Regions from separate parts of the Streptomyces sp. NPDC048479 genome, predicted to be linked through region 1. Evidence: riboswitches for the same ligand, from Rfam matches in the RefSeq annotation. Region 1 holds a riboswitch; the other holds the start of a gene.
The links. Region 1 has a riboswitch for cobalamin ahead of AB0D12_RS24115 (ribonucleoside-diphosphate reductase subunit alpha). Riboswitches for the same ligand answer to the same signal wherever they lie in the genome.
Positions count from the first base shown of each region.

Region 1 (6,517 bases):
GCAGGGCGAGCCCGTGGAGTGGGTGCGCTCGGTGTACCGGGGCGACCGGTACAAGTTCGTGGCGAGGCTTCAGCGCCCCGCTCCCTGAACCGCGGTCCGACCCGCACACCCTGCCCCGCCGAGGTTCATCGGCACAGCGCCGCAACTGCCGTTGCGGCGCTATGTCATGTTTACCGCCACCGTGCCCGGGCGCGACGCGAAGTCGTTGCCGTACCGATATGCGGACGGGGGGTGACTCGGTTCGAAAGCCTCGCCTACATTTCCTGCGCATTACAGGTACAGGTGATCAGCGAGGGGACGGAGTCGCCGTATGTCAGCAGAGCCTGAGGCGCCAGAAGCGCCGGAAGTGCCTGAAGTTCCTGAAGCGAAACCACCGGTCATCACGCCGGTGCGCGTGATCGTCGCCGTCTGCCTCTTCGCGCCGTTTGTGGCAATGCTCTGGGTCAGTTCGTATGCGAAGACCGAACCGGCCTTCATCGGGATCCCGTTCTTCTACTGGTACCAGATGCTCTGGGTGGTCATCTCGACCGCACTCACCATGATCGCTTACCAGCTGTGGCAGCGTGACCAGCGCGCCCACAAGGGAGGTGCGTCGAAGTGAAGGACGGCGTGAACGGCGTCGCACTCGGCGTCTTCATCTTCTTCTTCCTGGCCGTCACGGTCATGGGCTTCCTGGCCGCGCGCTGGCGCAAGGCCGAGAGCGACAGCCTCGACGAATGGGGCCTGGGCGGCCGTTCGTTCGGCACCTGGGTCACCTGGTTCCTGCTCGGCGGCGACCTGTACACGGCGTACACCTTCGTCGCCGTCCCGGCGGCGATCTACGCGGCCGGCGCGGCGGGCTTCTTCGCCGTGCCGTACACGATCCTCGTCTACCCGCTGATCTTCACCTTCCTGCCGCGGTTGTGGTCGGTGTCGCACAAGCACGGATACGTCACCACCTCGGACTTCGTGCGCGGGCGCTGGGGCTCGAAGGGTCTCTCGCTGGCGGTCGCCGTCACCGGCATCCTGGCGACGATGCCGTACATCGCGCTCCAACTGGTCGGCATCCAGGCGGTACTCGATGTGATGGGCGTCGGCGGTGGCGAGACGACCAACTGGTTCGTCAAGGACCTGCCGCTGCTGATCGCCTTCGGTGTGCTGGCGGCGTACACATACTCGTCCGGCCTGCGGGCGCCGGCGCTGATCGCGTTCGTCAAGGATGCGCTGATCTACATCGTCATCGCGGTGGCGATCATCTACATCCCGATCAAGCTCGGCGGCTTCGACGACATCTTCGCGAAGGCGGGCGACGCGTTCGCGCAGATCAACCCGGCGACGGAGAAGCCACGTGGCGCGCTGGCGCCGGGCGAGGCGGGCCAGTGGGGTTACGCGACGCTGGCGCTGGGCTCGGCGCTCGCGCTGTTCATGTATCCGCACTCGATCACGGCGACGCTGTCTTCGCGCAGCCGTGATGTGATCCGCCGCAACACCACGATCCTGCCGCTGTACTCGCTGATGCTGGGTCTGCTGGCGCTGCTCGGGTTCATGGCGATCGCGGCCGGTATCAAGGTGCAGAACGGTCAGCTGGCGATCCCTCAGCTGTTCGAGACGATGTTCCCGGACTGGTTCGCGGGTGTGGCGTTCGCGGCGATCGGCATCGGCGCGCTGGTGCCGGCGGCGATCATGTCGATCGCGGCGGCGAATCTGTTCACCCGGAACATCTACAAGGACTTCATCAAGCCGGACGCGACGCCCGCGCAGGAGACGAAGGTCTCCAAGCTGGTCTCGCTGCTGGTGAAGGTGGGCGCGCTGGTCTTCGTTCTGACGATGGACAAGACGGTGGCGATCAACTTCCAGCTCCTTGGCGGCATCTGGATCCTCCAGACCTTCCCGGCTCTGGTCGGTGGCCTGTTCACGCGCTGGTTCCACCGCTGGGCGCTGCTGGCGGGCTGGGCGGTCGGCATGATCTACGGCACGTCGGCGGCGTACGGAGTCGCGAGCCCGACACAGAAGCACTTCGGTGGCTCGTCGGCGGAGATCCCCGGCCTCGGCGAGATCGGCTACATCGGCCTCACGGCGTTCATCCTGAACGTGGTGGTGACGGTGGTCCTGACGTTCGTCCTGCGGGCGCTCAAGGCCCCGGAGGGCGTGGACGAGACCAGTCCGTCGGACTACACGGCGGACGCGGGCGACGCGGGCGTCCAGGTGGAACTGCCGCCAGCGACAGCAGTGGTGAGTCACTGACGGTCGGGCCGACGTGAGGGCCGTTGCGTTTCCCGGGAGGGGCGCGACGGCCCTTGGCTGTTGGGCGGGCAGCAGATCAAGCCCCGCAGATCAAGCCCCAACGGCGATTGAGGCGCGGGGTCCGGGGCGGAGATCCAGACCGTCCCCGGGATCACCTTGCTCCCTTACGCGTTGGAGCCGCAGCGCGCCATGACACAACATGTGGGGGGTGCCGCATCAAGCGGCCCCCACATGTATGCTCATGGTCGCTGTCGACGCAGGGGAATCCGGTGCGAATCCGGAACTGTCCCGCAACGGTGTGATGCGGTGCGCTTTGTCGTACCCCGCCAGTCCGAGGACCTGCCGACGGTGCATCCGGCTCGACCGAACCGGGTGCCGAGACGTCCGGGCCTCGCGGTTGGGCCGGTGGACGCCGTGCGGTGTGCTGCCCTTAGACGGGTACGTACGCCCGTACCGGCCTCCCCTCCCCCGCCGGCCCAGAGCCGAGCGAGGGAGAGCACCACGTGACCATCGCGCCAGCCGATCCGGCTTCAGGCATCTCCGAGCAGGTGGCCGACGGCCCCGGGACCGCACTGCTGCGGACCCTCACGGACCTCACCGCCGATCTGCCCGACACCGACCCCGGACGTGTCGCCGCCGCCGCGCTGCGCGGCCGGCACGCCGGGTCGGACGCGGCCGAGCTGCGGAGCCTCGCCACCGACGCGGCCGCGGGGCTGATCTCCGAGGACCCTGCCTACTCACGGCTCGCCGCCCGCCTGCTGACCCGTCATATCGCGGACGAGGCAGCCGGACAGGGCGCGGTGGCCTTCTCCGCATCCGTCGCGGTCGGGCACCGCGAGGGCCTGATCGCGGACCGTACGGCCGAGTTCGTGACGCTGCACGCCGCGCGGCTGGACTCCCTCATCGACCAGACCGCCGACGACCGCTTCGGCTACTTCGGTCTGCGCACCCTCTACAGCCGCTATCTGCTCCGGCACCCGATCACCCGTCAGGTCATCGAGACCCCGCAGCACTTCATGCTGCGCGTCGCCTGCGGCCTCGCCGAAGACGCTTCGGTCCGTGCCCTGGACGAGGTCGCCGCGCTGTACGGCCTGATGAGCCGCCTCGACTACCTCCCTTCCTCGCCCACGCTCTTCAACTCCGGCACCCTCCACCCGCAGATGTCCTCCTGCTATCTGCTGGACTCGCCGCTGGACGAGCTCGACTCGATCTACGACCGCTACCACCAGGTGGCCCGTCTTTCGAAGCACGCGGGCGGCATCGGCCTCTCCTACTCCCGTATCCGCTCCCGCGGTTCGCTGATCCGGGGCACCAACGGCCACTCCAACGGCATCGTTCCGTTCCTCAAGACCCTCGACGCCTCGGTCGCCGCGGTGAACCAGGGCGGCAGGCGCAAGGGCGCCGCCGCCGTCTACCTGGAGACCTGGCACTCCGACATCGAGGAGTTCCTGGAGCTGCGCGACAACACCGGTGAGGACGCCCGGCGTACGCACAATCTGAACCTCGCGCACTGGATCCCCGACGAGTTCATGCGCCGCGTCGAGGCGGACGCCGACTGGTCGCTGTTCTCGCCCGCGGATGTGCCGGAGCTGGTCGACCTGTGGGGCGACGAGTTCGACGCGGCGTACCGCAAGGCCGAGGCCGCCGGTCTCGCGCAGAAGTCCATGCCGGCCCGTGACCTCTACGGCCGGATGATGCGGACGCTCGCCCAGACCGGCCAGGGCTGGATGACCTTCAAGGACGCCTCAAACCGCACCGCCAACCAGACGGCGGAGCCGGGCCACACGGTCCACTCCTCGAACCTCTGCACCGAGATCCTCGAGGTGACGGACGACGGTGAGACGGCCGTCTGCAACCTCGGCTCGGTCAACCTGGGTTCGTTCGTCGCCGACGGCGGCATCGACTGGGAGCGGCTCGACGAGACCGTCCGTACCGCCGTCACCTTCCTCGACCGCGTCGTCGACATCAACTTCTACCCGACCGAGCAGGCCGGCCGCTCCAACGCCAAGTGGCGGCCGGTGGGCCTGGGCGCGATGGGCCTCCAGGACGTCTTCTTCAAGCTCCGCCTGCCCTTCGACTCGGCCGAGGCGAAGGCCCTCTCCACGAAGATCGCCGAGCGGATCATGCTGGCGGCGTACGAGGCGTCCTGCGACCTCGCCGAGCGCAACGGCCCGCTGCCCGCCTGGTCCCGGACGCGCGCGGCCCGTGGCGTGCTGCACCCCGACCACTACGACGTCGAGCTGAACTGGCCGGAGCGCTGGGACGCGCTGCGCGCCCGGGTCGCCTCGAGGGGCATGCGCAACTCCCTGCTGCTCGCCATCGCGCCGACCGCGACCATCGCCTCGATCGCAGGTGTCTACGAGTGCATCGAGCCGCAGGTCTCCAACCTCTTCAAGCGCGAGACACTCAGCGGTGAGTTCCTCCAGGTCAACGGCTACCTGGTGGCGGAGCTGAAGAAGCTCGGCGTCTGGGACGCGCAGACCCGTGAGGCGCTGCGCGAGTCCAGCGGCTCGGTGCAGGGCTTCAGCTGGATCCCGGCCGACGTCCGCGCGCTGTACCGCACTGCGTGGGAGATCCCGCAGCGCGGCCTGATCGACATGGCGGCGGCCCGTACGCCGTTCCTGGACCAGAGCCAGTCGCTGAACCTCTTCCTGGAGACGCCGACGATCGGGAAGCTCAGCTCGATGTACGCGTACGCCTGGAAGCAGGGGCTGAAGACGACGTACTACCTGCGCTCCCGGCCGGCGACGCGGATCGCCCGTGCGGCCGGCTCCGGCGCTGCGGCGGCCGCCGCCCCCATCCCGCTACAGCAGTCGTCGGCGCCCGACGCGGACGCGATCGCCTGCTCCCTCGAAAACCCCGAGTCCTGCGAGGCCTGCCAGTAATGACCACCCCGAACACCGAGAAGAACCTGCTGGACCCGGGCTTCGAACTGACCCTGCGTCCGATGCGTTACCCGGACTTCTACGAGCGCTACCGCGATGCGATCAAGAACACCTGGACCGTGGAGGAGGTCGATCTCCACAACGACGTGGCCGACCTCGCCAAGCTCTCCGCCGGCGAGCAGCACATGATCGGCCGGCTGGTCGCGTTCTTCGCGACGGGTGACTCGATCGTCTCCAACAACCTGGTGCTGACGCTCTACAAGCACATCAACTCCCCGGAGGCGCGGCTCTATCTGAGCCGTCAGCTCTTCGAGGAGGCGGTGCACGTCCAGTTCTATCTGACGCTGCTCGACACCTATCTGCCGGACCCGGACGACCGCGCGGCCGCCTTCGACGCGGTCGAGGAGATCCCCTCCATCCGCGAGAAGGCCCAGTTCTGCTTCAAGTGGATGGACTCGGTCGAGAAGATCGACCGGCTGGAGTCGAAGGCAGACCGCCGTCGCTTCCTGCTGAATCTGATCTGCTTCGCGGCGTGCATCGAGGGCCTGTTCTTCTACGGCGCGTTCGCGTACGTCTACTGGTTCCGCTCCCGCGGTCTGCTGCACGGTCTGGCCACCGGTACCAACTGGGTGTTCCGGGACGAGACGATGCACATGAACTTCGCCTTCGAGGTTGTGGACACCGTCCGCAAGGAGGAGCCCGAGCTCTTCGACGATGCGCTCCAGCAGCAGGTCACCGACATGCTGAAGGAGGCCGTCGAGGCGGAGCTGCAGTTCGGCCGCGATCTGTGCGGCGACGGTCTGCCCGGTATGAACACCGAGTCGATGCGCGAGTACCTCCAGTGCGTCGCCGACCAGCGGCTGACGCGGCTGGGCTTTGCTCCGGTGTACGGCTCGGAGAATCCGTTCTCCTTCATGGAGCTGCAGGGCGTCCAGGAGCTGACGAACTTCTTCGAGCGCCGTCCTTCCGCCTACCAGGTGGCGGTCGAGGGCTCGGTCGGCTTCGACGACGACTTCTAGACCCGTCAAGACCTCTCCGGACCGTTCCAGACCATGTGAATACGGGGGACGGGGGCTGAACGGCCGGGCGGATGCCTTCTGCGCATCCGCCCGGCCGTTTCAGTTTTCGCGCGCGGTGTGCACCGGCGTCGAAACCGAGCTGACAATCAGCGGGCACGCTGGTCAATGAGTACGGCCAGTCCGTCCAGGATGCGCTGCAGGCCGAACTCCCATGCCTGGTCACCCTCGCCGGGCTGAGCCGCCGAGGCGAGCGCGGCAGTGAGGGCAGGGAAGCGCTCACCATGTGCCTGCATCAGCTCTCCGAGGATGGCGCCCAGCTGGGCTTCGGGCTTGCCTGCCGGACCTGCCGCGCGGGTCTGCTGGACGATGGCGCGTACGTGTCCGGCCAAC
Region 1 is NZ_JBEZKA010000016.1:39,410-45,926, forward strand. Features, by position in the region: gene AB0D12_RS24100 (GntR family transcriptional regulator) at 1-88, shown strand, start outside; gene AB0D12_RS24105 (DUF3311 domain-containing protein) at 347-601, shown strand; gene mctP (monocarboxylate uptake permease MctP) at 598-2,223, shown strand; cobalamin riboswitch at 2,449-2,585, shown strand; gene AB0D12_RS24115 (ribonucleoside-diphosphate reductase subunit alpha) at 2,727-5,108, shown strand; gene AB0D12_RS24120 (ribonucleotide-diphosphate reductase subunit beta) at 5,108-6,127, shown strand; gene AB0D12_RS24125 (TetR/AcrR family transcriptional regulator) at 6,274-6,517, opposite strand, start outside.

Region 2 (6,517 bases), on a different contig from region 1:
TCAGCGCCTGGAACGCATAGGCCGGCTGCTCGGCCCCGACTGGCAGTCTCCGGCCAGGTCGCTGGAGATCCAGCTCGCGCTGCGCCTGCATGCGATGTCCGCGGCCGTCGTCCACTGAACGCGCCACCGCGCGGACCCTCCTCGGGGTCCACGCGGTGTGTTCGATCCGTGCAGCCTTCGCCCGTCAGGCAGTCTGCGCATCCGCCGGCCGGGTCGCCGGGGTGCTCTCCACCGGCTCAGCCTCGACAGCGGCCAGATCACGGTGCCGGGTCTCCCTCGCGCAGCCGATGGCCACCACGGTGAGCAGTGCCGCGGCGATGACGTACAAGGCGATGGGCGTCGACGAGTCGTAGTCGGCGAGCAGCGCGGTCGCGATCAACGGCGCGGGCGCACCGGCCGCGACGGAGGAGAACTGCGCACCGATGGAGGCCCCGGAGTACCGCATGCGCGTCGCGAACATCTCGGCGAAGAAGGCCGCCTGCGGCGCGTACATCGCCCCGTGCAGAACGAGTCCCACCGTGACGGCGAGCAGCAGACTGCCGAAGCTGCCCCGGTCGATGAGCGCGAAGAAGGGGAACATCCAGGCACCGACCCCGATCGCACCGATGAGATACACGGGCCTGCGCCCGATGCGGTCCGACAGAGCGCCCCACGCCGGGATCACCACGAAGTGCACGGCAGAGGCGATGAGTACGGCATTGAGTGCGGTCTGCTTGCTCAGCTCCACAGCGGTCGTCGCGTACACCAGGATGAACGCGGTGATCACGTAGTAACTGATGTTCTCCGCCATCCGCGCCCCCATGGCCACCAGCACGTCGCGCCAGTGATGCCGCAGCACAGAGACGAGCGGCATCTTCTCGACCTGGCCCGCTGCCGCCTTGCGCTCCTCGGCCTGCGCCAACGCCGCCTTGAAGACCGGTGATTCATCGACAGAGAGACGAATCCACAAACCGACGACCACCAGAACACCGGAGAGCAGGAACGGTACGCGCCAGCCCCACGAGGTGAACGCGGCGTCCGACAGCAGTGCGGTGAGCGCGGAGAGCACCCCAGTGGCGAGCAACTGCCCGGCAGGCGCGCCCGTCTGCGGCCACGAGGCCCAGAACCCGCGTCGCTTGGCGTCACCGTGCTCCGACACCAGCAGCACGGCACCACCCCACTCACCACCGAGAGCGAATCCCTGCACCAGCCGCAGCACGGTGAGCAGTACGGGCGCGGCGGTACCGACAGTTGCGTGCGTCGGCAGCAGCCCGATGGCGAAGGTCGCCCCGCCCATCAGCAGCAGACTCAGCACCAGCAGCTTCTTGCGGCCGAGCCGGTCGCCGTAGTGCCCGAAGACGAGCGCCCCGAGCGGGCGGGCGGCGAACCCGACGGCGTACGTCAGGAACGACAGCAGGGTTCCGACGAGCGGGTCGGAGCCAGGGAAGAACAGCTTGTTGAAGACCAGCGCGGCGGCCGATCCGTAGAGGAAGAAGTCGTACCACTCGATGGTGGTGCCGATGAGGCTCGCGGCGACGATGCGCTTGAGTGAACTGGGAGCTGGTGGAGCGGTTGCGGGGGCGGCCATGGACACCACTTCCGGACAGTTGGCGGGGACGTTTCCGTGTCGCCACACCGTAGGAAGACGCAGGTCAGGGGCACATGTGGTGGGACACCACAGTTCGGAGGGTCAGTGTGCGCGCGAACACCATGATGGGAGTGCGGGGGCCACCACGGCTTTGTGGACAAGTGGGCCGTGGTGCGCATCGCGAGCAGTGCTTCGAAGGCATGCTGCTGCACCAGTTGGTGGACCGGCGAGCGGACCATGGGACCTGGGGTGCTGTTGGTGCATCGAACGGGCCGTGGCGGTCTCGGCGACCACCTCACGACCCGGACGCCCGTTCCTGCCGTAGGTGACAGTTCGCCTTGGTCGGCCGTGCATTGGGCGTATGAACCGGTGCTCCCTTCTGCGATGATGTCACGCGAAAAGGCGTCGGCGGAACGAGGAAGCCGGTGTGAATCCGGCGCGGTCCCGCCACTGTGATCGGCGAGCGGATCCCGAACAGACCACTGCCCGGATGCGGCTGGGAAGGCCGGGACGAGCGACGACCCGAGAGCCAGAAGACTCACGCGGTCGCCTCCTCGATCGAGCTGGGGCGGATCTCCCCAGAGGGGAGAACGAGTCTGTATGCCCATGCGGCCATTGCCGGTCGATCGGGTTCCGTGTCAGCGCCCGCCTCGAAGGCCCCCGCGGCAGCTGCCTCGCGGCGTCCCCGGGCATCGCTGCCGCCGGTGTCCGCGCGGGCCCGGCCGCTTCGCACGGTGAACGAACTCCCCGGTAACGCGGGTAAGTTGATCGGCCGTGTCGCGGAGGTCGCCGCACTGACCGCGCCCCCCACGATGCTGTCACCGTCGCGACGGTGGACGGGCCTGCCGGGGTCGGGAAGACATCACTGCTGGTGCACGCGGCGTGGACGCTTCGCCCCCAACACCCGGACGCCGTCCTCTTCCTCGATCGGCTCACGCACCACTCACCGGAGGGCGACCGGCCCTTGACGAAGCGGCTGCTCCAGCGGCTGCTGCGCACGCTCGGCATGGCCGACGCGGACGTTCCCCAGGATCGCGACGACCTGATCGCCGCATGGCGCGACGCCACCAGCGGGCTGCGGCTGCTGCTCGTGCTCGACGACGTGGGAAGCGCCGCGCAGGTGCGGCCACTGCTGCCTGCCGGTCCGGGCAGCCGCGTACTGGTGGCGGGATGGGCGCAGCCGAGTGCGGCGGCGGCGCTCGTTGGCGGCGCTGCCTCTTGCGCCGCGTCCCGCGCGGAGTTCCAGCAGGGCGAGCTGGTGGGGTCGGCGTCGGTGCTGCACCGACCGCGCCTCTGCCCGTTCGGCGGGCCGGGCGTCGGCCAGCCGGAACTCCGAGCATTGGCGGCGCGGATGGCGCGGGAGGAGCGGCGGCGTTCCGCCTCCGCAGCGCCTGCCGGAACCTGGCCGGCGACCCGCTGCTGCTGGCGTTGACACGGCCGCGCAGATCACCGTCCGGAATGTGAACAGCTGTATTCGTACTCAAGGGCTGCCCTCTAGGCTGGCCGTTGCAGCTGGTTCGCCCTGTCAGCCAGGCAGGAGCGTCGCAAGAGGGAACCCGGTGAAAATCCGGGACTGCCCCGCAGCGGTGAGCGGGAACGACCGCCGTCATACGCACTGGACCCGGCCGGGTCTGGGAAGCGACGGCCAGTAGGAGTCCGCCGGGAGACCGGCAGACGTGCCCGCGAGTCCGAAGACCTGCCCGTTGCCCGTACGCGACTCGATCGCGTGCGGAGATCCCGGTGACCTCGAGGGCGGGTCGGCGTACATACCAGACGGACGGCCGCGCGCACGGCGCGAGACCGTGCCGTCCGGTTCGTCACCCCTTCGCGTTCTCTGCCCGTCGCCGGGTTCCACAGGAGACATACTCGCGAAGGAGAGTTCCGTGACCAGTTTGTCCACAGCCGCGGCAGCACGGGCCACCGTGTACGGCTACCCCCGTCAGGGCCAGAACCGTGAACTGAAGAAGGCCATCGAGGGCTACTGGAAGGGCCGCGTCACCGCTGCAGCCCTCCGGGAGACCGCCGCCGAGCTGCGCCGTGCCAACTGGCAGCAGCTCACCGAAGCCGGCATCCACGAGGTCCCGACCGGCGACTTCTCGTACTACGACCACGTCCTGGACACCAGCGTCATGGTCGGCGCGATCCCTGCCCGCCACCGTGCCGCCGTCGAGGCAGGCTCCCTGGACGGCTACTTCGCGATGGCACGCGGCACCCATGATGTCGCGCCGCTGGAGATGACCAAGTGGTTCGACACCAACTACCACTACCTGGTCCCCGAACTCGGCCCCGACACCGTCTTCACCGCCGACTCCTCCAAGCAGGTCGCCGAGCTCAAGGAAGCCGTCGCGCTCGGCCACACCGCCCGCCCGGTGCTGGTCGGACCGGTCACCTATCTGCTGCTGGCCAAACCCGCCCCCGGCGTTGCCGCCGACTTCGAGCCGATCACTCTGCTGGACCGACTGCTGCCGGTGTACGCCGAGGTGCTGTCCGACCTGCGGGCCGCCGGCGCCGAGTGGGTGCAGCTGGACGAGCCCGCCCTTGTACAGGACCGCACCCGCGCGGACCTGAACGCCGCGGCCCGCGCCTACCGCGACCTCGGTGGTCTCGACGACCGGCCCAAGCTGCTCGTCGCCTCCTACTTCGACCGGCTCGGCGAAGCCCTGCCCATCCTCGCCAAGGCCCCCGTCGACGGTCTCGCGCTGGACTTCACCGAAGCCGCCGCGGCCAATCTCGACGACCTGGCCGCGGTCGGCGGGCTGCCCGGCAAGCGCCTGGTCGCCGGAGTCGTCAACGGCCGCAACATCTGGATCAACGACTTCGAGAAGTCCCTGTCCACGCTGGGCACCCTGCTCGGCCTGGCAGGCCAGGTCGACGTCGCCGCCTCCTGCTCGCTGCTGCATGTCCCGCTCGACAGCTCCGCCGAGCGGGACATCGACCCGCAGATCGCCCGCTGGCTCGCCTTCGCCCGGCAGAAGACCGCCGAGATCGTCGCCCTCGCCCGCGGTCTCGCCCAGGGCACCGACACCATCGCGGCCGAACTCGCCGCCAACCGCGCCGATCTCACCTCCAGGGCGGGCTCGGCGATCACACGTGACCCGGCGGTGCGCGCCCGGGCAGCCGCGGTCACTGACACGGACGGCCGCCGTTCCCAGCCGTACCCCGAGCGGGCCGCCGCGCAGCGTGCCCACCTCGGCCTGCCGCTGCTGCCCACGACGACCATTGGCTCCTTCCCCCAGACGACCGAACTGCGCACCGCCCGGTCCGATCTGCGTGCGGGAAGGATCGACACCGCCGGCTACGAGGGGCGCATCGAGGCGGAGATCCGCGAGGTCATCTCCTTCCAGGAGAAGACCGGTATCGACGTCCTGGTGCACGGCGAGCCCGAACGCAACGACATGGTGCAGTATTTCGCCGAGCAGCTGACGGGGTATCTCGCCACTGAGCACGGCTGGGTCCAGTCGTACGGCACCCGCTACGTCCGCCCGCCGATCCTGGCCGGCGACATCGCACGCCCCGAACCGATGTCGATCCGCTGGACGTCGTACGCCCAATCGCTGACCGACCGCCCCGTCAAGGGTATGCTCACCGGCCCGGTCACGATGCTCGCCTGGTCCTTCGTCCGCGACGATCAGCCGCTCGGCGACACCGCACGCCAGGTCGCCCTCGCCCTGCGCGACGAGGTCAACGACCTGGAGGCAGCGGGTAGTTCGGTGATCCAGGTCGACGAGCCCGCGCTGCGCGAAACCCTCCCGCTTCGGGCCGCCGACCACGGCGTGTACCTGGCCTGGGCGACGGAGGCGTTCCGCCTCGCCACAAGTGGCGTGCGCCCGGACACTCAGATCCACACCCATATGTGCTACGCCGAGTTCGGCGACATCGTCCAGGCCATCGACGACCTCGACGCCGACGTCATCAGCTTGGAGGCAGCCCGCTCCCACATGCAGGTCGCACGCGAACTCGCCGCTCACGGCTACCCGCGCGAGGCCGGCCCCGGCGTCTACGACATCCACTCCCCGCGCGTGCCCAGCGCTGACGAAGCAGCAGCCCTGCTCCGCAAGGGACTCGAAGCGATTCCGGCCGAACGTCTGTGGGTCAACCCGGACTGCGGCCTGAAGACCCGCGGCTGGGCGGAGACCAAGGCGTCCCTCGAGCACCTGGTTGCGGCGGCTCACGAGGTCAGGGCTGAGCTTCGGACCTAGGTTTCCTGACTTGAAGGCGGGTGCCGGAGTGGTGGACCGATGTACCCCGCTCCGGCACCCGGACAGGAGGGGGGTGCCTACCTCGGCACACCTGACGAACTCCCCGTCTCAGGGCGCCTGTCCGAAGTCGCGGACCACATCAGTGAACCGCGCCCCAAGCCCCTTCCCGCCATTGCTGGACCAGAGACGTATCTGCTGCGTCTTCATGAAGGTGCGACGGAGGCCGAGCGCGCCGGGCAGCCGCCGACCGGGGTCGGCGTGCCGTTCACTGAGATGTTCCAGTACGCCGAGGACCCGCCGCTGACTTTCTTGATGGTGTCGACGGAGAAGTCGTCGAACGACGGGTACCAGGTGCCATCCCAGGCGAAGTGTCTCTTCCGGGCCGCATCGTCCAGAGCGGCGGTCGGAGTGGCACCCGGGGTCAGGTTCTGGCCTCCGTTGGTCCCGTCGCACTTGTGGGTACCACCGGTGACGGGTGACGTCGTGGCCCTTCGTTCTGATGCTGCCCTTGAAGAGCGTTCCGTCGGGGCCCTGCACCGTCAGATTCACTTTGACGGGCGCGTTGGGTCCGGTCGGTTTCGCTTGGGCGACGGCGGGCGCAGTGGTGAGGGCGAGGCCGAGGACAGCGGTCGATATCACGGCGCGGCGGACGAATGTCTGGCGCATGGTGGTGCCCTTCTGGCGAGAGCGGAGTCTGCCGCGCCTCCCTCGCCCACACGTGACACGACGAACCCCTGACACGCGTTCCGTT
Region 2 is NZ_JBEZKA010000044.1:30,336-36,852, reverse strand. Features, by position in the region: gene AB0D12_RS37715 (GAF domain-containing protein) at 1-118, shown strand, start outside; gene AB0D12_RS37710 (MFS transporter) at 185-1,567, opposite strand; cobalamin riboswitch at 1,938-2,128, shown strand; gene AB0D12_RS37705 (hypothetical protein) at 2,400-2,999, shown strand; cobalamin riboswitch at 3,064-3,286, shown strand; gene metE (5-methyltetrahydropteroyltriglutamate--homocysteine S-methyltransferase) at 3,451-5,766, shown strand; partial or broken gene AB0D12_RS37695 (DUF4430 domain-containing protein) at 5,970-6,432, opposite strand.
Region 2: another riboswitch for cobalamin. It lies ahead of AB0D12_RS37705 (hypothetical protein); the one in region 1 lies ahead of AB0D12_RS24115 (ribonucleoside-diphosphate reductase subunit alpha).